DNA from 3 places in the Turicibacter sanguinis genome. Region 3 is predicted to be linked to each of the others. Evidence: a T-box and tRNA genes for the amino acid it is inferred to sense, from the RefSeq annotation. Region 3 holds a T-box; the other regions hold tRNA genes.
The links. The T-box of region 3 lies ahead of thrS (threonine--tRNA ligase). A T-box ahead of a tRNA ligase gene usually reads a tRNA of that ligase, here a tRNA-Thr.
Positions count from the first base shown of each region.

Region 1: it encodes a tRNA-Thr, which carries the amino acid that the T-box ahead of thrS (threonine--tRNA ligase) is inferred to sense. The anticodon was not compared.
Region 2: it encodes a tRNA-Thr, which carries the amino acid that the T-box ahead of thrS (threonine--tRNA ligase) is inferred to sense. The anticodon was not compared.

Region 1 is NZ_CP053187.1:672,952-682,479, forward strand. It holds gene HLK68_RS03260 (energy-coupling factor ABC transporter ATP-binding protein) at 1-436, opposite strand, end outside; gene HLK68_RS03265 (energy-coupling factor transporter ATPase) at 412-1,245, opposite strand; gene HLK68_RS03270 (NusG domain II-containing protein) at 1,265-1,630, opposite strand; gene HLK68_RS03275 (ABC transporter ATP-binding protein) at 1,865-3,586, shown strand; gene ahpC (alkyl hydroperoxide reductase subunit C) at 3,619-4,182, opposite strand; tRNA gene HLK68_RS03285 (tRNA-Leu) at 5,066-5,149, opposite strand; tRNA gene HLK68_RS03290 (tRNA-Lys) at 5,159-5,234, opposite strand; tRNA gene HLK68_RS03295 (tRNA-Val) at 5,240-5,315, opposite strand; tRNA gene HLK68_RS03300 (tRNA-Phe) at 5,319-5,394, opposite strand; tRNA gene HLK68_RS03305 (tRNA-Asp) at 5,403-5,478, opposite strand; tRNA gene HLK68_RS03310 (tRNA-Met) at 5,483-5,558, opposite strand; tRNA gene HLK68_RS03315 (tRNA-Ser) at 5,576-5,668, opposite strand; tRNA gene HLK68_RS03320 (tRNA-Ile) at 5,686-5,762, opposite strand; tRNA gene HLK68_RS03325 (tRNA-Met) at 5,785-5,861, opposite strand; tRNA gene HLK68_RS03330 (tRNA-Ala) at 5,887-5,962, opposite strand; tRNA gene HLK68_RS03335 (tRNA-Pro) at 5,978-6,054, opposite strand; tRNA gene HLK68_RS03340 (tRNA-Arg) at 6,061-6,137, opposite strand; tRNA gene HLK68_RS03345 (tRNA-Leu) at 6,146-6,234, opposite strand; tRNA gene HLK68_RS03350 (tRNA-Lys) at 6,276-6,351, opposite strand; tRNA gene HLK68_RS03355 (tRNA-Gln) at 6,358-6,432, opposite strand; tRNA gene HLK68_RS03360 (tRNA-Tyr) at 6,442-6,526, opposite strand; tRNA gene HLK68_RS03365 (tRNA-Thr) at 6,530-6,605, opposite strand; tRNA gene HLK68_RS03370 (tRNA-Val) at 6,624-6,699, opposite strand; tRNA gene HLK68_RS03375 (tRNA-Glu) at 6,727-6,803, opposite strand; tRNA gene HLK68_RS03380 (tRNA-Asn) at 6,814-6,890, opposite strand; rRNA gene rrf (5S ribosomal RNA) at 6,903-7,011, opposite strand; rRNA gene HLK68_RS03390 (23S ribosomal RNA) at 7,067-9,528, opposite strand, start outside.
Region 2 is NZ_CP053187.1:1,729,034-1,738,561, forward strand. It holds rRNA gene HLK68_RS08320 (16S ribosomal RNA) at 1-1,370, shown strand, start outside; rRNA gene HLK68_RS08325 (23S ribosomal RNA) at 1,483-4,375, shown strand; rRNA gene rrf (5S ribosomal RNA) at 4,431-4,539, shown strand; tRNA gene HLK68_RS08335 (tRNA-Asn) at 4,552-4,628, shown strand; tRNA gene HLK68_RS08340 (tRNA-Glu) at 4,639-4,715, shown strand; tRNA gene HLK68_RS08345 (tRNA-Val) at 4,743-4,818, shown strand; tRNA gene HLK68_RS08350 (tRNA-Thr) at 4,837-4,912, shown strand; tRNA gene HLK68_RS08355 (tRNA-His) at 4,919-4,994, shown strand; tRNA gene HLK68_RS08360 (tRNA-Gly) at 5,005-5,078, shown strand; tRNA gene HLK68_RS08365 (tRNA-Cys) at 5,088-5,161, shown strand; tRNA gene HLK68_RS08370 (tRNA-Leu) at 5,181-5,269, shown strand; tRNA gene HLK68_RS08375 (tRNA-Thr) at 5,326-5,401, shown strand; tRNA gene HLK68_RS08380 (tRNA-Trp) at 5,413-5,486, shown strand; tRNA gene HLK68_RS08385 (tRNA-His) at 5,489-5,564, shown strand; tRNA gene HLK68_RS08390 (tRNA-Gly) at 5,575-5,648, shown strand; tRNA gene HLK68_RS08395 (tRNA-Cys) at 5,658-5,731, shown strand; tRNA gene HLK68_RS08400 (tRNA-Leu) at 5,751-5,839, shown strand; gene HLK68_RS08405 (alpha-amylase family glycosyl hydrolase) at 6,003-7,586, shown strand; gene HLK68_RS08410 (DUF1189 family protein) at 7,598-8,389, shown strand; gene HLK68_RS08415 (sugar ABC transporter substrate-binding protein) at 8,563-9,528, shown strand, end outside.
Region 3 is NZ_CP053187.1:156,199-165,726, forward strand. It holds gene HLK68_RS00955 (hypothetical protein) at 1-139, opposite strand, end outside; gene HLK68_RS00960 (M42 family metallopeptidase) at 594-1,679, opposite strand; gene rplT (50S ribosomal protein L20) at 1,822-2,181, opposite strand; gene rpmI (50S ribosomal protein L35) at 2,223-2,420, opposite strand; gene infC (translation initiation factor IF-3) at 2,445-2,981, opposite strand; ribosomal protein L20 leader region at 3,007-3,131, opposite strand; gene HLK68_RS00980 (hypothetical protein) at 3,175-4,191, opposite strand; gene thrS (threonine--tRNA ligase) at 4,355-6,292, opposite strand; T-box leader at 6,369-6,583, opposite strand; gene dnaI (primosomal protein DnaI) at 6,668-7,576, opposite strand; gene HLK68_RS00995 (replication initiation and membrane attachment family protein) at 7,582-8,949, opposite strand; gene HLK68_RS01000 (hypothetical protein) at 9,013-9,378, opposite strand; gene coaE (dephospho-CoA kinase) at 9,418-9,528, opposite strand, start outside.

The DNA.
Region 1 (9,528 bases), 520 kb from region 3:
AATGAAAAGGAGACTGCTCCAAAATACTATCGTCCAACCCAACAATCTTAGCAACCTCTTTCGCCCTTTGACGAGCTTCCTCTTCAGAAACTCCATAGTTCATTGGACCGAACATAATATCTTTTTCAACAGTTTCTTCAAATAACTGATACTCAGGAAACTGAAATACTAAGCCAACATGCTGACGAATCGCTTTTAAATTTTTGTTTTTCTCATCCGATTTAATCGTTTGTTTTCCGACAGTAATCACACCACTTGATGGTTTTAACAAACCATTCATATGTTGGATAAGCGTTGATTTTCCAGAACCAGTATGTCCAATGATTGAGACAAACTTATTATCTTGAATATCAATATTAATATCATAAATTGCTCGCTGTTCCATTGGCGTATTTAAATTATAAACATGACTTACTTTTTCAAACTTAATGCCCATAACTTATTCATCAACTCCTCATCGCTCGTACAAATATCCTCAATAATACCTTTATCTTTCAAATCATAAGAAGCTTTAACAGCAAAAGGAACATCTAATTGTACAGATTCTAATAACTCTTTCTTTGCAAACACTTCTTTTGGTCTTCCCTCTAAAATAATTTCTCCATCATTCATCACAACAATACGGTCACTAAACACAGCTTCATCTAAATGATGCGTAATCATAATGATCGTCTTATTATGATCTTCAGCCAATTCACGAACTAAACTCATCATATTTTGACGACCTTGTGGATCAAGCATTGCAGTTGCTTCGTCTAAAATAATAACATTAGCTCCAAGAGCTAAAACACCCGCAATTGCAACACGTTGTTTTTCTCCTCCACTTAAGCGATGCGGTTCACGGTCTAAAAAGTTTTTCATTCCAACTTTTTCAGCATATTCATTCACAAGGCGATGCATTTCATCATATTCAACACATTTATTCTCTAATCCAAATGCAATATCATCACGTACAGTACTTCCTACGAATTGATTGTCTGGATTTTGAAAAACAATCCCTATTTTTTGACGAATATCATAAACTGATTCTTCATCTAACAATTGATTATCCACATAGATTTCACCCTCATTAGCTTTAACTAACCCAACGAGTAATTTCGATAAAGTCGACTTTCCAGAACCATTATGACCAAGAATTGTTACAAATTCACCTTTATTAATTAATAAATTATAATTTTTTAATACAGTTTGATTCTCTTCATAACCAAATGTTACATTACTTAATTTAATCATTGCATTTTCCAAAATATCTCGCCACCTTATCCTAGATTGCTACTCCGTCAATTCCACTATCTACATTTCCTACTATTTCAATAACTAGATAATGTGGTGCACAAATAATACTTTGTCCTGTTTTACTTAAAGTTCCAAATAAAATACATTCATGATCTGGACAATCAGCTTCTTCAATATGAACACCTTTAGCATTAACAATTATCTTATTATAACCTAGCTCTGTTTCAATTTCATAAATATGTTCCTTACCATCAATAGGAACTCGTGCATATTCTGATCCTTTTAAAGAAATAACCACTTCTTGATCTACCTGGGGCTGTAAACTAAACATAGCGAATAGTCCACCACTAATAATTAAAACAGCAATTATAATATATACATCTAACCTTTTCATCCACTTACCCTCCAAGTCATTAATATCTGTAAAAAAATACTTATTCACATAACATTATAACAATTTTATTATTTACTTGTCATTCTAAAGAAGAGGAAAATATGTGTATTACTCTTTCAAAATAACCAGTTATAAATATATTGATATATAACAAATGTATAACTAAAAGGAATAATTTGTAAATGTTGTTTTTTTTTGATAAACTAGAACAATCACATATAAGGGAGTGAAAAAATGTTTAAAAAATTTATTTCTTACTATAGGAATCATTTAGGATTATTTATTCTAGATATGATAGCCGCGCTACTTATGGCAGGTATCGACTTAGTTTATCCTTATTTTACAGGGATATTTATGGATGATTATATTCCAAATGGAAAAATTCAATCTATGGTTATAGTAAGTCTTACTTTATTAATATTATTTATTATTCGTTTAATATGTTCACACATCGTCAACTATTGGGGGCATATTATGGGATGTAAAATGGAATTTGATATGAGACAAGATTTATTCAAAAAATTTCAATCCTTGAATTTCAGTTATTATGATGAAAATAAAACCGGTGTTATTATGTCCCGATTAGTAGGAGATTTAAGAGATATTACAGAGTTAGCACATCATGGACCAGAAGATATCTTTATATCTCTGATCATGATTATAGGAAGTTTTATTATATTATTTAATATTAATGCTGTATTTACCTTATCGATATTTCCTATCATCATTTTAATTATCATCTTCTCAATGTGGAGACGGAATGCAATGATGCAAGGATTTAGAGCTACACGAAAAACACAAGGAGAAATCAATGCACAAATTGAAAGTAGTATTGGGGGAATCCGTTTAACAAAATCATTTGCAAATGAAGATTACGAGTACAATAAATTTACTGAAAATAATTTAAACTATGCTAACTCATGGAAAAATGCACTATTCCAAATGTCAATCTTCTCAAGCGGAAATACCTTTTTAATAGATATTTTGAATCTCATATTATTAATTATGGGAGGAATCCTCGTTTATAATAATACATTAACATTTGGAGATTTTACTGCGTTTCTCCTATACATAAATTTCTTAATTAAACCAATTCAACGCTTAATTAATTTTATGCAACAATTCCAAACAGGATGGGCAGGATTTGAAAGATTCTACGAAATTATTCAATTAAAACCCAAAATTAAGTCAAAAGAAAATGCTATTTATTTAAATAATCCGAAGGGAAATATTATTTTTAACCATGTAAACTTTAAATATGAAGCAAATGAAGAACATGTGTTAACAGATTTTAATATTAATATTGAATCTGGTAAAAAAATAGCTTTAGTTGGAGAATCAGGTGTTGGGAAATCAACTATCTCTCTACTAATTCCAAGATTTTATGATGTAACATCTGGAGAAATATTAATAGATGATATTAATATAAAAGATTATGAATTAAGCTCTTTAAGAAAAAATATTGGACACGTTCAGCAAGAAGTATATATTTTCTATGGCAATATCCGTGATAATATTTTATATGGAAATCCACAGGCAACAGAGGAAGAAATAATTATAGCTGCCAAAAAAGCTCGTATTCATGACTTTATCATGTCACTAGAAAATGGATATGATACTATTGTTGGAGAACGTGGAGTAAAGCTTTCTGGCGGGCAAAAACAAAGGATCGCAATTGCACGAGTATTTCTTAAAAATCCTGCAATACTCATTTTAGATGAAGCGACATCAGCATTAGACAATATCACAGAGATGTTAATTCAAGAGGCATTGGAAGATTTAACAAAAGGTCGAACAAGCATTATAATAGCCCATCGTTTAAGCACTATAAAAGAAGCAGATGAAATCTTAGTCCTTTCAAAAAATGGAATCTCAGAAAGAGGAACACATGAAGAGCTATTAAATAAACAAGGATATTATGCTGAACTCTATAATACCCAATTCAAAAATTTATAAAAAAAGAGAGCGAATGCTCTCTTTTTTATCTATTAAAGTTTTCCTACTAAGTCTAAGCTTGGAGTTAAAGTTTCAGCTCCTGGTTGCCATTTAGCTGGACATACTTGATCTCCGTGCTCAGCAACGAATTGAGCTGCTTGTACTTTACGTACTAATTCTTCAGCATTACGTCCAATTCCTAAATCATGAATTTCATAAGCTTTAATTTGACCTTCTGGGTTAACGATGAATGTTCCACGTAAAGCTAAACCTTCTTCTTCAATCATAACACCAAATCCACGAGCTAAAGTTCCAGTTGGATCTGCTAACATTGGATATTTGATTTTTGCAATTGTTTCAGAAGCATCAGCCCATGCTTTATGAACGAAGTGAGTATCTGTAGATACAGAATATACTTCACATCCCATTTCTTGGAATTTAGAATAGTTATCTGCTAAATCTCCTAATTCAGTTGGACAAACGAAAGTGAAATCTGCTGGATAGAAGAAGAATACAGACCATTGTCCTTTAATTGTTTCGTTAGTTACTTCTTTGAATTCACCATTGTGATAAGCTTGAACTTTAAAATCTACTACTTGAGTATTGATTAATGACATTGTAATCCCTCCAAATTCATTATAGTAATAATTACTGATATTGTTATTATATATTAAGCAATTTAAAAAGTCAAATATAATGATTAAAATAATAATAATTTTTTAAAATCATATTTATATATCAGTCCAAGATATTAGGGGTTATCGTATCTGTATTAAGTTTCAGGATAATTTTATTTATTCCTGATTTTCAGTAATAAGAAATTTAGTTGATATAAAAAAGACATCATAACGATGTCTTTTCCTAATAACCTTATTATTCAAACTACTAGAAATAATAAACATAAAATATTTATCTAGAATCCATTGCTCATTCTCTCCACCACAATGTGTTTTCCATATATTAACATAGTTAGATTAACTCTCCTATCCTATTACAATGTTATTGATTAAAACCATATTGAAAGAATAAATTTTGATATTTTATTCATATTGTAATAGAAAATTTTTAAATATTAAAAATAAAGATTATTTAAAAGAGTTTAAATTAAATAGGCTCACTAGCTTTATATTTAAAGAAAGTATATCTTATCAATCCATATTCGTCTTAAAAGTCTCTCTTGTTGAAAAGAACTATTACATTTTTTATAAAATATAATATGGTATTACTTTGAAAACTCAAAAAAAATACCAGAGTCAAAATTATGCACCATCATAAAGTCTATCCTACACTCAACAGTTAATCCATTTATAGCTTTTATGAGTCTCAGGATTTCACTTAAAGTCATTCACTGTAAATAGATTATACTTTAACCGACAGCACTATTTAAAAAAGAATAAAAAAAGACTAGTTCTTAATAAAACTAGTCTTTTTTTATATGCTATAGTATTTAATTTTCTAAACAAAAAAAATGATAACCAATTATCATTTTAATCATTAATATGGTGCGGGTGACAGGAGTTGAACCTGCACACCAAAGGTACTAGAGCCTAAATCTAGCGCGTCTGCCAATTCCGCCACACCCGCATCTATAAATGGTGTCCTGCAGAGGACTCGAACCTCTGACCCTCTGATTAAAAGTCAGATGCTCTACCAACTGAGCTAGCAGGACTTTTATGGTGGAGGATGACGGGCTCGAACCGCCGACCCTCTGCTTGTAAGGCAGATGCTCTCCCAGCTGAGCTAATCCTCCAAATGGTGGCTTGGGACGGAATCGAACCGCCGACACAAGGATTTTCAGTCCTTTGCTCTACCGACTGAGCTACCAAGCCTATTCAAATGGCGGTCCAGACGGGAATCGAACCCGCGATCTCCTGCGTGACAGGCAGGCATGTTAACCGCTACACCACTGGACCTTTTTGGTTGCGGGGACAGGACTTGAACCTGCGACCTTCGGGTTATGAGCCCGACGAGCTACCAACTGCTCCACCCCGCGATGTTATTTAATTAATATGGCGGAGGAAGAGGGATTCGAACCCCCGCTACGCTCTCACGTACTGTCGGTTTTCAAGACCGATCCCTTCAGCCGGACTTGGGTATTCCTCCGTATAACTAAAACTAATTGGTGGACCCTGTAGGACTCGAACCTACGACCGATCGGTTATGAGCCGATAGCTCTAACCAACTGAGCTAAGGGTCCGGGTCTTACTATTAATTCTATCTGGTAGCGGAGGAGGGACTCGAACCCCCAACCTCACGGGTATGAACCGTACGCTCTAGCCAGTTGAGCTACTCCGCCATCATGATTATTCTATTTTTAAAATTGGTGGAGACTAGGGGGATCGAACCCCTGACCTCCTGCGTGCAAGGCAGGCGCTCTCCCAGCTGAGCTAAGTCCCCTGGGTATTTAATTAATGGTCGGGAAGACAGGATTCGAACCTGCGACCCCCTGGTCCCAAACCAGGTGCTCTACCAAGCTGAGCCACTTCCCGTTTTTATGGCGCGCCCAAGAGGAGTCGAACCCCTAACCTTTTGATCCGTAGTCAAACGCTCTATCCAATTGAGCTATGGGCGCTATTAAGTTGGTGCCTAGGGCCGGAATCGAACCGGCACGGGTGTCACCACCCGCAGGATTTTAAGTCCTGTGCGTCTACCAGTTCCGCCACCCAGGCATTTATTTATCCATAAATGTTTATTCTTTTTTTCAAAAAAATGGTGTCCTGCAGAGGACTCGAACCTCTGACCCTCTGATTAAAAGTCAGATGCTCTACCAACTGAGCTAGCAGGACTTTTAATGGCTGGGCTAGCTGGATTCGAACCAGCGCATGACGGAGTCAAAGTCCGTTGCCTTACCGCTTGGCTATAGCCCATTTTCAAAGTGGTGGTGGGGGACGGATTCGAACCGCCGAACTCGGAGAGAGCGGATTTACAGTCCGCCGCGTTTAGCCACTTCGCTACCCCACCAGATGGTGCCGAAAGCAGGACTTGAACCCGCAACCTACTGATTACAAGTCAGTTGCTCTACCAATTGAGCTATTTCGGCATCTTTTTTATTTAATTATGGTGGAGGATGACGGGCTCGAACCGCCGACCCTCTGCTTGTAAGGCAGATGCTCTCCCAGCTGAGCTAATCCTCCATGCAGATATTTCTATCTAATTTTAAATGGTGACCCGTACGGGATTCGAACCCGTGTATGCATGCGTGAAAGGCATGTGTGTTAAACCGCTTCACCAACGGGCCATTATTATAATGGCGCCCCAACTAGGACTCGAACCTAGGACCCCTTGATTAACAGTCAAGTGCTCTAACCAACTGAGCTATTGAGGCTGGTTTATGGTGGCCCAGCAACGTCCTACTCTCGCACTTGCGTACTACCCTCGGCGCTAAGGAGCTTAACTTCTGTGTTCGGTATGGGAACAGGTGTGCCCTCCTTGCCATCGTCACTAGACCTTTTGGAGATTCTTTCGTTAATCTTCCAAAACTAGATATCTTCTTCAGTTTCTTTGGTTAAGTCCTCGATCGATTAGTATCAGTCCGCTCCATGTGTCACCACACTTCCACTTCTGACCTATCTACCTTGTCGTCTTCAAGGGATCTTACTTCTTTCGAATGGGAAATCTCATCTTGAGGGGGGCTTCACGCTTAGATGCTTTCAGCGTTTATCCCGTCCACACGTAGCTACCCAGCTATGCTCCTGGCAGAACAACTGGTACACCAGCGGTGTGTCCATCCCGGTCCTCTCGTACTAAGGACAGCTCCTCTCAAATTTCCTACGCCCACGACGGATAGGGACCGAACTGTCTCACGACGTTCTGAACCCAGCTCGCGTACCGCTTTAATGGGCGAACAGCCCAACCCTTGGGACCGACTACAGCCCCAGGATGCGATGAGCCGACATCGAGGTGCCAAACCTCCCCGTCGATGTGAACTCTTGGGGGAGATCAGCCTGTTATCCCCGGGGTAGCTTTTATCCGTTGAGCGACGGCCCTTCCATTCGGTACCGCCGGATCACTAAGCCCGACTTTCGTCCCTGCTCGACTTGTAGGTCTCGCAGTCAAGCTCCCTTCTGCCTTTACACTCTTCGAATGATTTCCAACCATTCTGAGGGAACCTTTGGGCGCCTCCGTTACTCTTTGGGAGGCGACCGCCCCAGTCAAACTGCCCACCTGACACTGTTCCCTGACCAGATCATGGCCACGGGTTAGAACCCCAGTAACACAAGGGTAGTATCCCAACAGCGACTCCACCAAGACTGGCGTCCTGGCTTCTTCGTCTCCTACCTATCCTGTACATGTGTCACCAGTGCTCAATATCAAGCTACAGTAAAGCTCCACGGGGTCTTTCCGTCCTGTCGCGGGTAACCTGCATCTTCACAGGTACTATGATTTCACCGAGTCTCTTGTTGAGACAGCGCCCAGATCGTTACGCCTTTCGTGCGGGTCGGAACTTACCCGACAAGGAATTTCGCTACCTTAGGACCGTTATAGTTACGGCCGCCGTTTACTGGGGCTTCAATTCAAAGCTTCGCTTGCGCTAACCTCTCCTCTTAACCTTCCAGCACCGGGCAGGCGTCAGCCCCTATACATCACCTTGCGGTTTAGCAGAGACCTGTGTTTTTGATAAACAGTCGCCTGGGCCTATTCACTGCGGCTTGCTTTCACAAGCACCCCTTCTCCCGAAGTTACGGGGTCATTTTGCCGAGTTCCTTAACAAGAGTTCTCTCGCTCATCTTAGGATTCTCTCCTCGCCTACCTGTGTCGGTTATCGGTACGGGCACTTACTAAATTAACCCTAGAAGCTTTTCTTGGAAGCGTGACATCAGTTGACTTCGCCATACGGCTTCGGCATCACAGCTCAATGTTATGCCATGCGGATTTGCCTACATGACCACCTCACTGCTTACACGTGAATCCATTAACACGCTCAACTTAGCCTTCTCCGTCACTCCATCAGTTTAATAAGTGGTACAGGAATATCAACCTGTTGTCCATCGGCTACGCCTTTCGGCCTCACCTTAGGTCCCGACTTACCCAGGGCGGACGAGCCTTCCCCTGGAAACCTTAGGCTTTCGATGGATAGGATTCTCACCTATCTTTCGCTACTCACACCGGCATTCTCACTTCTAACCGCTCCACAGCTCCTTCCGGTACTGCTTCTCCGCTGTTAGAACGCTCTCCTACCACTGACACCTAAGTGTCAATCCGCAGCTTCGGCGGTCCGTTTAGCCCCGGTACATTTTCGGCGCAGAGTCACTCGACTAGTGAGCTATTACGCACTCTTTAAAGGATGGCTGCTTCTAAGCCAACCTCCTAGTTGTCTGTGCATCTCCACATCCTTTTCCACTTAACGGACACTTGGGGGCCTTAGCTGGCGGTCTGGGCTCTTTCCCTTTTGACCATGGACCTTATCACCCACAGTCTGACTCCCGATGATATCTATCTGGCATTCGGAGTTTGATTGAGATCAGTACCCCGAGGTGGGGCCATCACCCATTCAGTGCTCTACCTCCAGTAGACTTGCCATCGAGGCTAGCCCTAAAGCTATTTCGGAGAGAACCAGCTATATCCGTGTTCGATTGGAATTTCACCCCTAGCCACAAGTCATCCAAGCACTTTTCAACGTGCCCTGGTTCGGCCCTCCAGTCAGTGTTACCTGACCTTCAGCCTGCTCATGGCTAGCTCACACGGTTTCGGGTCTACAACATCGTACTCTTCGCCCTATTCAGACTCGCTTTCGCTACGGCTCCGCATCTTCTGCTTAACCTCGCACGATATCGTAACTCGCCGGTTCATTCTACAAAAGGCACGCCATCACCCATTAACGGGCTCTGACTATTTGTAGGCACACGGTTTCAGGTTCTCTTTCACTCCCCTTCCGGGGTTCTTTTCACCTTTCCCTCACGGTACTGGTTCACTATCGGTCACTAGGTAGTATTTAGCCTTACGAGATGGTCCTCGTTGATTCC
Region 2 (9,528 bases), 1.4 Mb from region 3:
ACGATCGCTAATACCGGATAGGACGAAAGTTTAAAGGTGCTTCGGCACCACTGATGGATGAGCCTGCGGCGCATTAGCTAGTTGGTAGGGTAAAGGCCTACCAAGGCGACGATGCGTAGCCGACCTGAGAGGGTGAACGGCCACACTGGGACTGAGACACGGCCCAGACTCCTACGGGAGGCAGCAGTAGGGAATCTTCGGCAATGGGCGAAAGCCTGACCGAGCAACGCCGCGTGAATGATGAAGGCCTTCGGGTTGTAAAATTCTGTTATAAGGGAAGAATGGCTCTAGTAGGAAATGGCTAGAGTGTGACGGTACCTTATGAGAAAGCCACGGCTAACTACGTGCCAGCAGCCGCGGTAATACGTAGGTGGCGAGCGTTATCCGGAATTATTGGGCGTAAAGAGCGCGCAGGTGGTTGATTAAGTCTGATGTGAAAGCCCACGGCTTAACCGTGGAGGGTCATTGGAAACTGGTCAACTTGAGTGCAGAAGAGGGAAGTGGAATTCCATGTGTAGCGGTGAAATGCGTAGAGATATGGAGGAACACCAGTGGCGAAGGCGGCTTCCTGGTCTGTAACTGACACTGAGGCGCGAAAGCGTGGGGAGCAAACAGGATTAGATACCCTGGTAGTCCACGCCGTAAACGATGAGTGCTAAGTGTTGGGGGTCGAACCTCAGTGCTGAAGTTAACGCATTAAGCACTCCGCCTGGGGAGTACGGTCGCAAGACTGAAACTCAAAGGAATTGACGGGGACCCGCACAAGCGGTGGAGCATGTGGTTTAATTCGAAGCAACGCGAAGAACCTTACCAGGTCTTGACATACCAGTGACCGTCCTAGAGATAGGATTTTCCCTTCGGGGACAATGGATACAGGTGGTGCATGGTTGTCGTCAGCTCGTGTCGTGAGATGTTGGGTTAAGTCCCGCAACGAGCGCAACCCCTGTCGTTAGTTGCCAGCATTCAGTTGGGGACTCTAACGAGACTGCCAGTGACAAACTGGAGGAAGGTGGGGATGACGTCAAATCATCATGCCCCTTATGACCTGGGCTACACACGTGCTACAATGGTTGGTACAAAGAGAAGCGAAGCGGTGACGTGGAGCAAACCTCATAAAGCCAATCTCAGTTCGGATTGTAGGCTGCAACTCGCCTACATGAAGTTGGAATCGCTAGTAATCGCGAATCAGCATGTCGCGGTGAATACGTTCCCGGGTCTTGTACACACCGCCCGTCACACCACGAGAGTTTACAACACCCGAAGTCAGTGGCCTAACCGCAAGGAGGGAGCTGCCTAAGGTGGGGTAGATGATTGGGGTGAAGTCGTAACAAGGTATCCCTACCGGAAGGTGGGGATGGATCACCTCCTTTCTATGGAGAAAGAGACGTTCTGTTTAGTTTTGGAAGAATTTCTTCCAAAAGTTGATCTTTGAAAACTAGATATCTTCAAACAGAAGAAAAAAATAAAGAATTATTTTTTATAGGTTAAGTGAATAAGGGCGCACGGAGGATGCCTTGGCACTAGGAGTCGAAGAAGGACGCGACAAACGGCGAAACGCCTCGGGGAGCTGTAAGTGAGCTTTGATCCGGGGATATCCGAATGGGGAAACCCGCTAGTGGTTATACGCTAGCACCATATGGTGAATACATAGCCATATAGGAGACAGACCCAGGGAACTGAAACATCTAAGTACCTGGAGGAAAAGAAAGAAAAATCGATTCCCGTAGTAGCGGCGAGCGAAGTGGGAAGAGCCCAAACCGGCACTAGCCGGGGTTGTAGGACCTTCATAATTGACAAATCATGATAGCCGAGTGGTCTGGGAAGGCCAACCGGAGAGGGTGAGAGTCCCGTAGGTGAAATTGTGAAATGCATGGAAGGAATCCTGAGTACGGCGGGACACGTGGAATCCCGTCGGAATCAACGAGGACCATCTCGTAAGGCTAAATACTACCTAGTGACCGATAGTGAACCAGTACCGTGAGGGAAAGGTGAAAAGAACCCCGGAAGGGGAGTGAAAGAGAACCTGAAACCGTGTGCCTACAAATAGTCAGAGCCCGTTAATGGGTGATGGCGTGCCTTTTGTAGAATGAACCGGCGAGTTACGATATCGTGCGAGGTTAAGCAGAAGATGCGGAGCCGTAGCGAAAGCGAGTCTGAATAGGGCGAAGAGTACGATGTTGTAGACCCGAAACCGTGTGAGCTAGCCATGAGCAGGCTGAAGGTCAGGTAACACTGACTGGAGGGCCGAACCAGGGCACGTTGAAAAGTGCTTGGATGACTTGTGGCTAGGGGTGAAATTCCAATCGAACACGGATATAGCTGGTTCTCTCCGAAATAGCTTTAGGGCTAGCCTCGATGGCAAGTCTACTGGAGGTAGAGCACTGAATGGGTGATGGCCCCACCTCGGGGTACTGATCTCAATCAAACTCCGAATGCCAGATAGATATCATCGGGAGTCAGACTGTGGGTGATAAGGTCCATGGTCAAAAGGGAAAGAGCCCAGACCGCCAGCTAAGGCCCCCAAGTGTCCGTTAAGTGGAAAAGGATGTGGAGATGCACAGACAACTAGGAGGTTGGCTTAGAAGCAGCCATCCTTTAAAGAGTGCGTAATAGCTCACTAGTCGAGTGACTCTGCGCCGAAAATGTACCGGGGCTAAACGGACCGCCGAAGCTGCGGATTGACACTTAGGTGTCAGTGGTAGGAGAGCGTTCTAACAGCGGAGAAGCAGTACCGGAAGGAGCTGTGGAGCGGTTAGAAGTGAGAATGCCGGTGTGAGTAGCGAAAGATAGGTGAGAATCCTATCCATCGAAAGCCTAAGGTTTCCAGGGGAAGGCTCGTCCGCCCTGGGTAAGTCGGGACCTAAGGTGAGGCCGAAAGGCGTAGCCGATGGACAACAGGTTGATATTCCTGTACCACTTATTAAACTGATGGAGTGACGGAGAAGGCTAAGTTGAGCGTGTTAATGGATTCACGTGTAAGCAGTGAGGTGGTCATGTAGGCAAATCCGCATGGCATAACATTGAGCTGTGATGCCGAAGCCGTATGGCGAAGTCAACTGATGTCACGCTTCCAAGAAAAGCTTCTAGGGTTAATTTAGTAAGTGCCCGTACCGATAACCGACACAGGTAGGCGAGGAGAGAATCCTAAGATGAGCGAGAGAACTCTTGTTAAGGAACTCGGCAAAATGACCCCGTAACTTCGGGAGAAGGGGTGCTTGTGAAAGCAAGCCGCAGTGAATAGGCCCAGGCGACTGTTTATCAAAAACACAGGTCTCTGCTAAACCGCAAGGTGATGTATAGGGGCTGACGCCTGCCCGGTGCTGGAAGGTTAAGAGGAGAGGTTAGCGCAAGCGAAGCTTTGAATTGAAGCCCCAGTAAACGGCGGCCGTAACTATAACGGTCCTAAGGTAGCGAAATTCCTTGTCGGGTAAGTTCCGACCCGCACGAAAGGCGTAACGATCTGGGCGCTGTCTCAACAAGAGACTCGGTGAAATCATAGTACCTGTGAAGATGCAGGTTACCCGCGACAGGACGGAAAGACCCCGTGGAGCTTTACTGTAGCTTGATATTGAGCACTGGTGACACATGTACAGGATAGGTAGGAGACGAAGAAGCCAGGACGCCAGTCTTGGTGGAGTCGCTGTTGGGATACTACCCTTGTGTTACTGGGGTTCTAACCCGTGGCCATGATCTGGTCAGGGAACAGTGTCAGGTGGGCAGTTTGACTGGGGCGGTCGCCTCCCAAAGAGTAACGGAGGCGCCCAAAGGTTCCCTCAGAATGGTTGGAAATCATTCGAAGAGTGTAAAGGCAGAAGGGAGCTTGACTGCGAGACCTACAAGTCGAGCAGGGACGAAAGTCGGGCTTAGTGATCCGGCGGTACCGAATGGAAGGGCCGTCGCTCAACGGATAAAAGCTACCCCGGGGATAACAGGCTGATCTCCCCCAAGAGTTCACATCGACGGGGAGGTTTGGCACCTCGATGTCGGCTCATCGCATCCTGGGGCTGTAGTCGGTCCCAAGGGTTGGGCTGTTCGCCCATTAAAGCGGTACGCGAGCTGGGTTCAGAACGTCGTGAGACAGTTCGGTCCCTATCCGTCGTGGGCGTAGGAAATTTGAGAGGAGCTGTCCTTAGTACGAGAGGACCGGGATGGACACACCGCTGGTGTACCAGTTGTTCTGCCAGGAGCATAGCTGGGTAGCTACGTGTGGACGGGATAAACGCTGAAAGCATCTAAGCGTGAAGCCCCCCTCAAGATGAGATTTCCCATTCGAAAGAAGTAAGATCCCTTGAAGACGACAAGGTAGATAGGTCAGAAGTGGAAGTGTGGTGACACATGGAGCGGACTGATACTAATCGATCGAGGACTTAACCAAAGAAACTGAAGAAGATATCTAGTTTTGGAAGATTAACGAAAGAATCTCCAAAAGGTCTAGTGACGATGGCAAGGAGGGCACACCTGTTCCCATACCGAACACAGAAGTTAAGCTCCTTAGCGCCGAGGGTAGTACGCAAGTGCGAGAGTAGGACGTTGCTGGGCCACCATAAACCAGCCTCAATAGCTCAGTTGGTTAGAGCACTTGACTGTTAATCAAGGGGTCCTAGGTTCGAGTCCTAGTTGGGGCGCCATTATAATAATGGCCCGTTGGTGAAGCGGTTTAACACACATGCCTTTCACGCATGCATACACGGGTTCGAATCCCGTACGGGTCACCATTTAAAATTAGATAGAAATATCTGCATGGAGGATTAGCTCAGCTGGGAGAGCATCTGCCTTACAAGCAGAGGGTCGGCGGTTCGAGCCCGTCATCCTCCACCATAATTAAATAAAAAAGATGCCGAAATAGCTCAATTGGTAGAGCAACTGACTTGTAATCAGTAGGTTGCGGGTTCAAGTCCTGCTTTCGGCACCATTCATGGCGATTGTGGCGAAGTGGTTAACGCACCGGATTGTGGCTCCGGCATTCGTGGGTTCGATTCCCATCAGTCGCCCCATCTAAAAATTGCGGGTGTAGTTTAATGGTAGAACTTCAGCCTTCCAAGCTGACTGTGAGAGTTCGATTCTCTTCACCCGCTCCATAAAAAAAGGGCGCCATAGCCAAGTGGTAAGGCGTGGGACTGCAACTCCCTGATCATCGGTTCAAATCCGATTGGCGCCTCCAATTAAATTAATAATGATGTGCCTGGGTGGCGGAACTGGTAGACGCACAGGACTTAAAATCCTGCGGGTGGTGACACCCGTGCCGGTTCGATTCCGGCCCTAGGCACCAATTTATGACAATTTAGAGTAGAGATGCTCTTTTTTTAATGAGATATGCTATAAAAGGCCGAAATAGCTCAATTGGTAGAGCAACTGACTTGTAATCAGTAGGTTGCGGGTTCAAGTCCTGCTTTCGGCACCATATAATTAAGTAGGGGTGTAGTTTAACGGTAGAACAGCGGTCTCCAAAACCGTTAGTGTGGGTTCGATTCCTGCCACCCCTGCCATGGCGATTGTGGCGAAGTGGTTAACGCACCGGATTGTGGCTCCGGCATTCGTGGGTTCGATTCCCATCAGTCGCCCCATCTAAAAATTGCGGGTGTAGTTTAATGGTAGAACTTCAGCCTTCCAAGCTGACTGTGAGAGTTCGATTCTCTTCACCCGCTCCATAAAAAAAGGGCGCCATAGCCAAGTGGTAAGGCGTGGGACTGCAACTCCCTGATCATCGGTTCAAATCCGATTGGCGCCTCCAATTAAATTAATAATGATGTGCCTGGGTGGCGGAACTGGTAGACGCACAGGACTTAAAATCCTGCGGGTGGTGACACCCGTGCCGGTTCGATTCCGGCCCTAGGCACCAATTTATGACGATTAAGAGTAGGGTTACTCTTTTTTATTTTTCTTAAAACTTCTTAGGATATATCTTAAGAAGTTTTTTTTATATCAATTATAATAACGGTTACATATAGTTGTTATGATGTTTAGTTGCTATAATTATCTATAAACACATGAGGGGGATAATAATGAAAAAAAACATTCTATTATTAATGATTATATTTTTATTAGTTGGATGTAGTAATAGTACCGATGAGAGGGCGGAAGTTTCAAGTGACAATGGTGTTTTTTATGAAATATTTGTACGTTCATTTTCAGATAGTGATGGTGATGGTATTGGTGATTTTAATGGAATTACTGAGAATTTGGACTATCTTGTAGATTTAGGAGTTAAAGGAATTTGGTTATTACCTATTTATCCATCTCCAAGTTACCATGGGTATGATGTAACAGATTACTATAATGTTAATTCTGAGTATGGAACGTTAGATGATTTTAAAAAATTAGTTTCAGAAGCCCATAATAAAGGAATAAAAGTTGTATTAGATATGGTTTTAAATCATGCGAGTAGTGAGCATCCATGGTTTATAGATAGTAAGGAAAATATTGATAGTGATTATGCTGATTACTTTATTTGGGTTGATGCGAATGATTCATCATATGATTTTTCAGCTTCTCCTATTGATGGAAAAGCGTGGTCTAAGTATGAAAATCGTATGTATTTTGGTGCATTTTGGAGTGGAATGCCTGATTGGGATGCTTCAAATAATAAAGTAAGAGAAGAGTTTATTAATATTGGACAGTATTGGATTGATTTAGGTGTTGATGGATTTAGATTAGATGCAGCAAAGTATTTGTACGCACAAGGTGAATATAATACTGATTTAAATTTACTACAAGAAAATTTAGATTTTTGGAAAGAGATAACAGATGGATGGCGTGACGCTAAAGATGATTTATATATTGTTGCAGAGGTATGGTCAGGATCTTCATCAGTTGCCCCATATTACAGTAATTTTGATGCAAATTTCAATTTTGATTTAGCTGATGCAATTGTATCTGTTGTTCGTCGTGAAAGAGATCTTAGTGGATTTGGATTAATGAAAAATTTAACAAGAATGCATGAGTCTTTTGAAAAATATGCTGGAGATAGAGGATATAGTGATGCTATATTTTTAACGAATCATGATCAAGATCGTGTCATGTCTGTATTAAATAACGATATGGATTTAATGAAATTGGCAGCAGATATTTATTTAATGTTACCAGGGAACCCATATATTTATTATGGAGAGGAAATTGGAATGTTAGGGAGAAAACCTGATGAAGATATTAGATTCCCTCTTAAATGGGGAAATGATTATGAGACTGAATGGCGTAAGGATACTTTAAATATGGATTTAGATAGTATAGAGGTACAATTAGAGGATAAAGATTCGTTATTAAATCATTATAAGTCTTTAATTGCAGTGCGTAATAGTAGTGATGCACTATCTAGTGGAGAGATGGTCGCCCTTAGTATGAGTAAGTCTCTAGTAATCGGACAAATTCGTTATACTGAGACAGAAGCGGTTTTCATTTTACATAATATCAGTGAACGCGATTGTGAAGTTGGATTTAGTACTGATGATGAAAACCTTATTTATTCGACAAAAACAGGTTATACTTTAAAGTCAGATTCTGTTATAATTCCAAGTAAGGGTACTATGTTATTTAGTATTCCAGTAGAAGAGGTTAGCTTGTATGAGGAGCTAGAGATTGAAATAGGATAGGTGGAGCAAGAATGAAAAAGTTAAAGTTAATGTTAAAATCAGGGTACTCAATAGATTCAATTTTTGAATTGAGAAAAACACCCATTATTATTAGTTTAATTTTTGGTATTTTTTTATCAATGATGCAAATGACGCCGTTCGCCTTTTCTTTATTAAAAGATGAAGCTTATAGATGGGATGAAAAGATTTGGATGTTATCTGATGATGAGAAGGCAATGATAGTCGAATCATTACCAGATTATAAAATTGAAAATGGGGCTTTAAGTAATAATGAGTTTTACGAAATCAAGGTTAATAGTGATGTTAAAATTTTATTTAACGGTGATGCGAATTTGGTGACGAATGGTTTAGTTTTTAATCATGATCACTTAATTTTTGTGGAACAAGGTAGACAGTATGATTTATCTTACGGTGAATATGAAGGAACTAATTTTGGTCAACTTCGACAAATGGATGTAGCATCTGGGTATGAAGGTGTATTTGCTCCTTTTGCAAAGTCTTTAAAACCTTTATTGATTGTTCCATTCATTATGGGAAATTATCAGACAGGAATTTTAACTTTCTTTATTTATACATTTGTTGTAGCGGCGTTATCGATGTTATTTAAGTTTGGACATACAAGTTTTATTAGTTATAAAGAAGTATTAAATATTATGATTTATTCTGGGACAATTCCTTCAATCATTTCATTAATTATAGGATTAATTATTTCTCCTGCTTTCACAACGATTATTTTTAATTTTGGAACACCACTAATTGCTTTCGTCGTTTATCGTAAGAAAGTTATTCCGAGTTTAATTTAATGAAAAAAAGCGAGATTCTATGTGAGAATCTCGCTTTTTTGTATATTTAAACATATTTTTGTAACCGATTCCACATTAAATGTCGGATATTGCATTTCGGTTTTGTAAGTGCTATACTTAATATGTAAGCAATTTCAAAAACAAATTGTTTTAGACAATTGGGAGGTATAAGGATGAAGAAATTATTATCACTAGGATTAGTTGCATCGTTATCGTTAACAGGATTAGTAGCTTGTGGTGGAAATGACGCTGAAACACCAGCAGAAACACCATCTAATGGATCTGCTGAGACTACTGAGAAACCAGCAACTTCAGGGGAAAAAGTAGAGATTAAATTATGGTTAGACGATGATGATTATGCAGCAGCAATTGAACCAGCAATTGAAGCAGCTTATCCAAACATTGATGTTGTATATGAAAAAGTTGGAGCAGTAGATGCTCGTACTAAATTAGAGTTAGATGGTCCTGCGGGATTAGGTGGGGATGTATTCATTCAACCTCATGATGGAATGAGTGAATCAATCTTATCAAATATCTTATTACCTTTAGGATCAGATTTAGGAAATATGATCGAAGAACGTATGTTAGAAGGGGCTGTTGGTACTGTTAAAGTTGATAACACATATTATGGTATCCCATTAGCAACTGAATCATTAGCTTTATTCTATAACAAAACTTTATTAGAGGAAAATGGATTTGAAGTTGCAACTTCATTTGAACAAATTAAAGAACAAGCAGCACAATACAATGATGCTGCAACAAATAAATTCTTATTACGTTTCCAACCAGGGAACTCATATGACATGCACTTCTTCTTAACAGGGGCAGGATTCCAATTATATGGTGAAAATCACGATGATGCTTCTCAAGTTAACTTAAATACACCAGAAGTAGTAGCAGGTTTAGAATTCTTCAAATCAATGAAAGAATATTTACCAGTACCATATGCTGACTTAAATTGGGATACAGTACACGGTGAATTTATTAAAGGAAATGTTCCTTATATGATTTCGGGACCTTGGTCAATTGCTGAAGCGAAACAAGGTGCGATTGATAATGAATTTGAATGGGGAGTAACGACTATTCCAACAATTAATGGTGTTCAACCTGAAACATTCTCAGGAAATATCATTGCTTGT
Region 3 (9,528 bases):
CATCAATACACACTTGCCCGCGAAGTGATAAATAATCCCCTTCATCATAAACGTTTGTCTCAGGTACAATATTAATCGATACAATATCTTCTATGTTTTTGATTGGTAGTGTACAATCCCAATTAAATGAATAACTCATTTTTTACCCTCCTATTTTTCTTTGTCATTTCATTATATTCCTAAGTCTTTAAAATATGTAAAAACTTGCGAGGATGACTAAGACTTCATCATTTTTTTAAACATAGAATCTTTTATCGCTTAACAAACATTTTAAACCGAAATGTTCTTTACCATTTTTCTACATTTTTTTGTTATTTCGACTATTTTTTTTACCATAAATTATGATATAATTACTTCATCCAAGAAATTGGATAGCATAACACTACCCTAATTGATACGGTTTACCCCATCATGCCGTATCAGTATATTATTCTCTTTCCATTCCAATGTTTTATAATTACCCTTTTTTTGAGGTAGAATGGACCTCAAACTTTCTTAGAAAAGAGTCTGTTTAAACTTTTTTTAAATAGACTCTTTTTTTATGTTAAAACTTCATTAAAAAAGACTATCTCACTTTAGAGATAGTCTTTTTTTTATTCAAATGTAATTTTGTTGACAGTTTCCTGATCTAAACGACGAACAACTTCTGTCATTAATTTAACTGTATTTTCATAATCATCACGATGAATCATTGAAGTATGTGAGTGAATATAACGTGATGCAATTCCAACTGACATCGCAGGGGCCCCATCATGTGCTAAATGCATTTTGGCTGCATCAGTTGCTCCTCCTGGCGTAATATCAAATTGATATGGAATATTTAATTCATCCGCTACGCTCACAACAAAATCACGTAATCCTTTATGACCAACTAATCCACCATCAATTAAAGTAATGATTGGCCCTTTCCCCATTTTTGCTTGGATTTGATTCGTAACCCCTGGCACATCTCCAGCTAGTCCTACATCTAAAGCGAAAACGATGGATGGGTTAATCATTTGGCTTGTTGTCACTGCTCCACGGCATCCAACTTCTTCTTGAACTGTTCCCACACCGTAGACGATGTTTGGATGAGATTCACCTTTTAAATTATTTAACACTTCAACAGCTACGGCACAACCGATACGATTATCCCATGCCTTAGCTAATAAGTATTTATCATTCGCCATCGTACGGAACTCAATATAAGGAGTAATCATATCACCTGGTCGAATACCAAGCTTTTCTACCTCTTCTTTACTCTCAACACCTAGGTCAATATACATTTCTTTAATATCAACCGGTTTTTGACGTGCCTCAGGTGTCAAAATATGAGGTGGTGTTGACCCAATAACCCCATGATACGTTTTCCCACTATTTGTTGTGATAGTGACTTGTTGTGCAAGCATCACTTGTCCCCACCATCCACCTAGTGTCACGAATTTAATAAATCCATTATCATCAATACGTTGAACCATAAATCCAACTTCATCCATATGACCTGCAATCAAGATTTTCGGTCCATCTTTTTCCCCTACTTTTTCAGCAATTAATGATCCGATATTATCTTGATAAATTTTATCTGCTGAGTCACCAATATATTTTTTCATCACTTCACGTGCTTGACGTTCTTGACCCGGTACAGCATTTGCATCTGTAATTTCTTTTAAGAACGTTAGAGTTTGATCTAACTTAGTCATTATGTTTCCTCCTATTATCCATAATTTTCTATAAGTAGTATCATATCATTTTATCTCATTGATGAAAATAATTTTAAAAATATTTTCTTTAAAAATATCAAAAAAACACTACCTTAAGGTAGTGTTTGAAGTTTATAAAAAATTATTTATTCATTGCAGCTTTTGCAGTTTCTGCTAAAGCTGTGAATGCAGCAGCATCAGCTACAGCTAAATCAGCTAACATTTTACGGTTAACTTCGATTCCAGCTAATTTTAATCCGTGCATTAATTTGCTGTATGATAATCCATTCATACGAGCAGCAGCGTTGATACGAGTGATCCATAATTTACGGAAATCACGTTTTTTCTGACGACGGTCACGGTATGAATATTGTAATGATTTCATTACTTGTTCATTTGCAGTTTTATATAATGTGTGTTTTGATCCAAAGTAACCTTTTGCTAATTTTAAAACGCGTTTACGACGTTTACGTGATACAACTCCACCTTTTACACGTGGCATATTGAGTTCCTCCTTTTGTAGTACAAAAAATATTTAAATGATTATAAGCTATATAACATATCTTTGATACGTTTGTAATCGCTATTTGAAACAACAGCAGCTTTAGCTAAGTGTTTCTTTTGTTTAGTTGTTTTATTGTGAGCTAAGTGGCTTGTATAAGCGTGAGAACGTTTTAATTTTCCTGATCCTGTACGTTTAAAGCGTTTAGCAGCTCCACGATGAGATTTCATTTTTGGCATGGTAGAGTTCCTCCTTTATCTTTTCTACTTTTTCTTTGGTGCTAAAACGAGAAACATTGAACGTCCGTCAAGTTTTGGATTTGATTCAAGGTCTGCGATTTCAGCACACCCTTCAGCAAAGCGAGTTAAAACATTGCGACCGAATTCTGTATGAGCAATTTCACGCCCTTTGAAACGTACGCTAACTTTAACTTTATCACCTTTACTAAGGAATTTTTGAGCATTTTTTAATTTAGTATTAAAATCATGCTGATCAATGTTAGGACTTAAACGAACTTCTTTAAGACTTACAACCACTTGGTTTTTTCTCGCTTCGCGAGCATGTCTTTGTTGTTCGTAACGGTATTTACCGTAATCCATAATACGACAAACAATCGGATTAGCTTGTGGTGCTACACATACTAAATCTAAATTTTGTTCAGAAGCAGCACGTAAAGCATCTTTGCGTTGCATTAAACCAAGTTGTTCGCGGTTAGGACCAATGACTAACATCTCCTTAGCGCGGATATCCTCGTTGACTAAGCTCTCGTTTTTTACATTCTTCTTGCTAATGATGAGCACCTCCAATTTTATAGAACATTCATGGAAAAAAAGAAAAACGTAGGCATTCAAGCGCCCACGTTTAAAATCACAGTTAAAAAAAACTATGCGACTTTTAAACCTATCGACTTAAGCCAATCAGGTGAGAAGTGGGTACTTCTTCTTTCCACATGATATTCACATTTATTAATTATAACACCTTGATTAGTATATGTCAATCAAGCGCTATATATTCTTTAATTTTTTTAAGATTTGTATCATTTAGGAATCCACTCTCAACCAATGCGGTTAAAGCATCATCATTAATGACCTCATCTTTAACTAGTCTATCATAAGTTTTGTTTTTAATCAACTCTTCATAGTAAGAATTAAAAATTTCCAGTGTTATGGTTTGATTGTTCAGATATTCCTGAGTATTTGCTAAATATTCTTTCATTTCATTAATTCCAATCTTATTATTTGAAAAATTAGCTAAATAACCAGAAGTTGTTGCAATATACGGGATTAAATATTCATAGGCATCTTGCAACGAATTTTTACGACTTGGGTCTTTTTGAATCATTTCTTCCATCACTTTAAGATTAACTGTCGTCCCATCAAAAATGAGATGTGCCTCTTCTTTGTAAGTTTGTAATACCTGAGTAAGTGTTTCATAGGGGGCATAAAACTCTTCAATATCCTTTGAAATAAAAGGAACTGTTTTTAATAAAAAAGAGGAGAATGTATGGGGGCCTACTAAATTAAACAAAGGAAATCCAACAATCATTAAAACAATGATTAAATACGTATACGTATTTAAAATGGTACACCCAGAACTTAGAATCCTTCCAAACGTTGAATTTAACTTAATTTTTCTGAATAAATACCTTTCCCATTCATAGTTTCTTCCGAATACATATAGAATGCTCTTTATAATAATAAATATAAATATATAAATAATAACAAACATAATAAGTGGAATAATCATTTCTTCGTGAGGTTGCACTAAATAAAATAACTCATCAGGAATCATTAATCCTATATTCGCATTTTCTGGAATCGTCTGAATCGCTTTATTAGTTAAAAAAATAGAAATAAAATAAGTCGCTATCATTGAAATCAGTTGCAAAATAAGTTGAAGAAAACTGAAACGAAACGTATCTTTATAACCCAGATAAGCAGCGATTAAAAAAACAAGAAGGGCTATTACATCTACACTCGACTGTCTTAACACGACCATAGTTTCAATCATTTTTATCACTCCCTACTTTACAATACCTACTTATTCTTTCCTTTTAACTGATAAAAACACAATCATCAACTAAATTCATTATTGTAATTCTCTATCATTCTATTCATAAAATTCCAAAAATCTATAAAAAAATGAGAAGCTACAAGCTTCTCATTTTGACTTATTATTCAGGTTTATAGTTTTTACGCTCTGCAATTTCTTCAACTAAGAAATGAACGAATTCTTTTAATGGTAAAGTCTGAGTTTTTTGCTCACCGAAACGGCGGAATGTGACTTCATTATTAGCAACTTCTTTATCCCCTAATACAATAGACATTGGGATTTTCTTAGTTTGTGATTCACGGATTTTATAACCCATTTTTTCTTCACGCTCATCGATTTCTAAACGAACACGGTATTTACGTAATTCTTTAGCAACTTCTTTTGCGTACTCTAAATGATATTGATTATTAACTGGAATCACTGTTACTTGTGTTGGAGCTAACCATAGTGGGAATGCTCCTTTGTAAGTTTCAATTAAATAAGCCATGAAACGCTCATATGTTCCGATTAAACCACGGTGCATAACAACTGGACGTACTTTTTCACCAGTTTCAGATACATAAGTTAAATCGAAACGTTCTGGTAATAAGAAGTCTAATTGAATAGTTGACATTGTAATATCATGTCCTAAAGCTGTTTTGATTTGGATATCTAATTTAGGACCATAGAAGGCCGCTTCTCCTTCAGCTTCAATGAATGGAATATTATTTTCGATTAATGTCTCGCGTAACATTGACTCTGCATTTTCCCACATTTGATCATCATCGAAATATTTTTCTTTGTTTTCTGGATCACGAAGCGATAAACGATAGTAGTTAATTTCAACTCCGAAGTCTTTAATCACACGGTGAATTAATTCTAAACAACGAGAGAACTCTTCTTTAATTTGATCTGGACGAACAAAAAGATGAGAATCTGTTAAAGTCATCGCACGTACACGCTCAAGACCAGTTAAAGCACCTGAGGCTTCAAAACGGTGTTGAATAACTTGCTCTGCATAACGAATTGGTAAATCACGGTATGAACGTAATTTTGTTTTATATACCATCATATGGTGAGGACAAGACATCGGACGTAATACTAATTCTTCATTATCCATTTCCATTGGAACGAACATATCTTCTTGATAATGTGCCCAGTGTCCTGAAGTACGATATAAATCAACAGATCCCATAACTGGAGTTGCTACGTGTTGGTATCCGTAATCTTCTTCTAATTCAGTAATATATCGTTCGATTTGTTGACGAACTTTCATACCATTTGGTAACCAGATTGGTAATCCTTGACCTACTAATGGACTGAATGTGAATAATTCTAATTCACGTCCTAATTTTTTATGATCACGTTCCTTACGCTCTTCTAAAATACGTAAGTGATCAGCTAAAGCATCTTTAGATAAAGCAGCTGCCCCGTAAATACGAGTTAACATTTTATTGTCGCTATCTCCTCGCCAGTAAGCTCCTGCTACACTTAATAATTTAAAGAACTTAACATCTTTTGTATTTGGAACATGTACTCCGCTACAAAGATCTGTAAAATCACCTTCTGAATAAGTTGTGATGATTTCACCTTCTTTAATCGCATCAATTAATTCTAATTTATATTCATCAGCTGCAAATAATTCTTTTGCTTCTTCACGGCTTAATTCTTGACGAATAATCGGTAAAGCTTCTGAAGAAATTTTTTGCATCATTTTTTCAATAGCTGGTAAATCAGCTTCTGAAATTTTTGATTCTGTATCAATATCATAATAGAATCCATCTTCAATCGCAGGTCCTACTCCAAATTTTGCATCTGGATAAAGACGTTTAATAGCGGCAGCCATTAAGTGAGCAGCCGAATGGTTAATAATTTCCCACGCTTCTGGACGATCATTTGTAATTAATTCAATTTTTGCATCTGCTTCAATTGGACGACTTAAATCATATAAATGTCCGTTAATTTTAGCAGCCACACATTTTTTACGTAATCCTGGTGAAATAGAGTGCGCAATCGCATCTGCAGTAACTCCATTTTCAAATTGTTTCACATTCCCATCTGGGAAAGTAATGTTAATCATGGTATTTCCTCCTTTTATTTTTCGTTTACCTCGGAGCGAAATTTTTGAGTATAAAAAAAATCGCTCCTAAAATTTAATTAGGAACGATTATAATCGCGGTACCATCCTATTTCCAACAAAGAAAAGACTCTTCGTTAGCAACTCAATTTAACGTTAACGCAGTCAGCGGGAAACTTTTTCAAGTCCAGTTCAAAGGGAGTAATTCAAACATCGTACTTAGAAATCTTTCAGCCATGGATTCCCTCTCTAGAAAGTCGTATGAATAAATCATATCCTTATCAAAACCTTTGATATATCAGTCTACTCATTAGTATATGTATGAATCATATTATAATGTATGATTTTTTTGAAATCAAGCAAAAAGTGATAAGAATTTTAGCGATTTTGACGATAATTTGTTCCAGTAATAGCGACAGGAACACTTAAAGCTTTGATACGTTCTAAAATACGTGCCCCCTTAATTTCCTCAACTTCTCCTTTTTGAGTATAAGAATAATGATGACGTAATTGTTCATAATCCAAGTTCGAAGTGAAAAAAGTTGGAAGCCCCTGATGCATTCGATAATTTAAAATACGGCCAAGCACTTCATCCCGCATCCAGCTCGTCATCGATTCACTTCCAATATCATCTAGCATCAAGACATCGATTTGCTTTAATTGTTCAATTTTATCATATCCACTATTATTGTCACTATTAAATCCTGATTTAATTTCAGCAACCAATTCAGGAAAGTAAACTAAGCCACAAACAATTCCACGTTGAGATAAGATATTTGCAATGGCGCTTAACATATATGTTTTCCCTGTGCCAAAAGGCCCATATAAATAAAGACCGCGACCTTTTTTATTTGTCATGTATTCATTAATAAATAAAGTTGCTTTTTCATAAAACTCGACACGCTCAGGATCCATGATAAATCGTTCAAAATTCGCATTTACAATATCACCCGGCATATGAAAACTTTTAATATTCGCTAAATGTTTTTGATTTAACTCATAATGACAAGGCGTATATGCAATCTTAAGTTGCTTATACCTTGGTTCAAGTTCTGGTCGATGTCCTTTAACGGGTTGCTTACAATAATCTAATCCTAGACAACCCTCACATTTGGATTTATTTCGTGAATACTCATCTAAATCGGATATAAAGCTCGACAGACGTGACATATCCACCTCAGACTCATGACATTTTAATGCCTGTGCAATCTCTGGTTCATTTAATAACTCTTGATATGCCTGCTCAGCTCCAAACGTTTTCGGTATTAAATCACCTAATCGTTTCATCTAATTCACCCTTTCCCATTTAGAATCTGACTCTGTAATTGTTTCATGCGTTCAATCTTTTGTAAATCTTCTTCACTCAATGTTTTTTTATTCGATTCTTGCGTTTGCGGTGCTTTCAGCCAATCAGGAACTTGCTCTTGACGAACTACTCTCGCTGATTTTTGATAAGATGGTTTACTTGCTGCTGGCATCGTTTTTTCATTTTCACGTTTTTGCTTCGCTTTAAGCGTTGACTTAACTTGAGCAATTGCTTTTTCAGTATTATCAATCTCTTTACGCTGCCATTCACCCGCAATTTTTTCAACCAATTGCTTTGGCAATCGCCCATCTGAAATATTTAACACATAATCAATCAACACATTCACAACACCGGATGGCATTTGTTGATCCACCACTAACCACTCAACTAATTGACGATCGGCTGGAACAGGTTCTTTTTGATGTTGCTTAAACTTCAAGAAACTAAGTGGATGTTGTGACAGATGAATCAATAATTGTTTTTCCTTTGCACTTGCCGCATTCGCTTCACTAATCATGGTCTCTTGATTAACCTGCGAAACTTCCACCACCTCGATTGGCTTTCCTTTATTTAGAAATTGAAAATATTGTTTCGCTTGTTTTCTAAATACCTCTAAGTTGACGAAGCCATCACTATCTAAAGCATCAAAAATAAGACGAGCTAATTCACTTTCATCTAATTTATATAAAAAGGCAATCTTATTAATTTGATCGAGAAGTTTATCCGATAAAATTTGATCATCGAGTCCAAACTGCTTGAGTAAAGCAAATAGTAACTCTTCATTAAAGGCTTTCTCTAGCTCTACTCCCTCACGCTTCATCTCACTAACCGGCAGTGGACTAGCTTGTAGGGTTTGAGAGTTACGAAGTAACACCGTCGTATCAAATACTTCATTAAATGGTTTTGAGACATTTTTTCCTTCTGCTTTAAAAGCATCTTCAATAAAAAATTGCTTTAATGCTTGATAATCTACATTCCCAACTTTTAAATTTAAAAAGACATTAATAATTCCATCGCTAAAAAAGGCACGAGCTTTCATCGGTCTTTTTAAAACATACGTTATATGATGAGATTCTTCGGTGATATACACAGAAACTAATCCAACGGCTTCTAATTTATAACGCCACTCTAAAAACTCCTCAATATTCGTATTGAGTAACTGTAATAACAAATGATGCGTTAAAGATTGTTCCTGTTTTTTTAGTGCTAACGTATTTAAAGTCGTAAATAAACTCACGGCTTGCGGACCAATAATGGGTTGATACAGCAACGTCAAAACTTGTATTTCTTCCGAAGTCATCATTTGAATGGGACTTAAGTCGAATGTTGTATTCGGTTTAAGAGATACTCCCATTATTCAAACACTCCTTCTTTTAAAATGTTAAATCCCTATTAAAAATAGGGATTAATCAATCTATTATCGGTTTAAAGCTAATCCTTTAAACATAATTTTTTTATCTAATTCTTTATAGAATTCTTGAATCAGTTTTTTACCTTTTCCAAATGTAATGAGACCAGGCGTATTAATCGTAAAATCAACCGCTGATTCAATCGGCGTAATTTTAACAATCGTCACAATCACTTCAGCATCTTTACGCTTAAGCATTAATTCTTGACGATCATCATCTTCAAATTTTACCTCAAAGTTTAATGATTTAGCAACCTCAATAATCGCTGCTTTCGTTGGTTGATACTTTGCTTTATAGTAATGAGTCATTAACGCCTCATCCGTCGTTTTTTCACCTGATTCGTAGTGTGTTTTAAATAAGTCCATAAATCCCATTTCTAGTTCCTCCCTTAATTCCTATACTTTTCCACTATATTAATTATGACTATGTTTAAGACAGCAGCATAACTGATGATACAGTGTCTCAAACTGAGTTCGTAACTCACTGACTTTACCTTCGTTAACTAAAACGAAGTTCGCAAGATC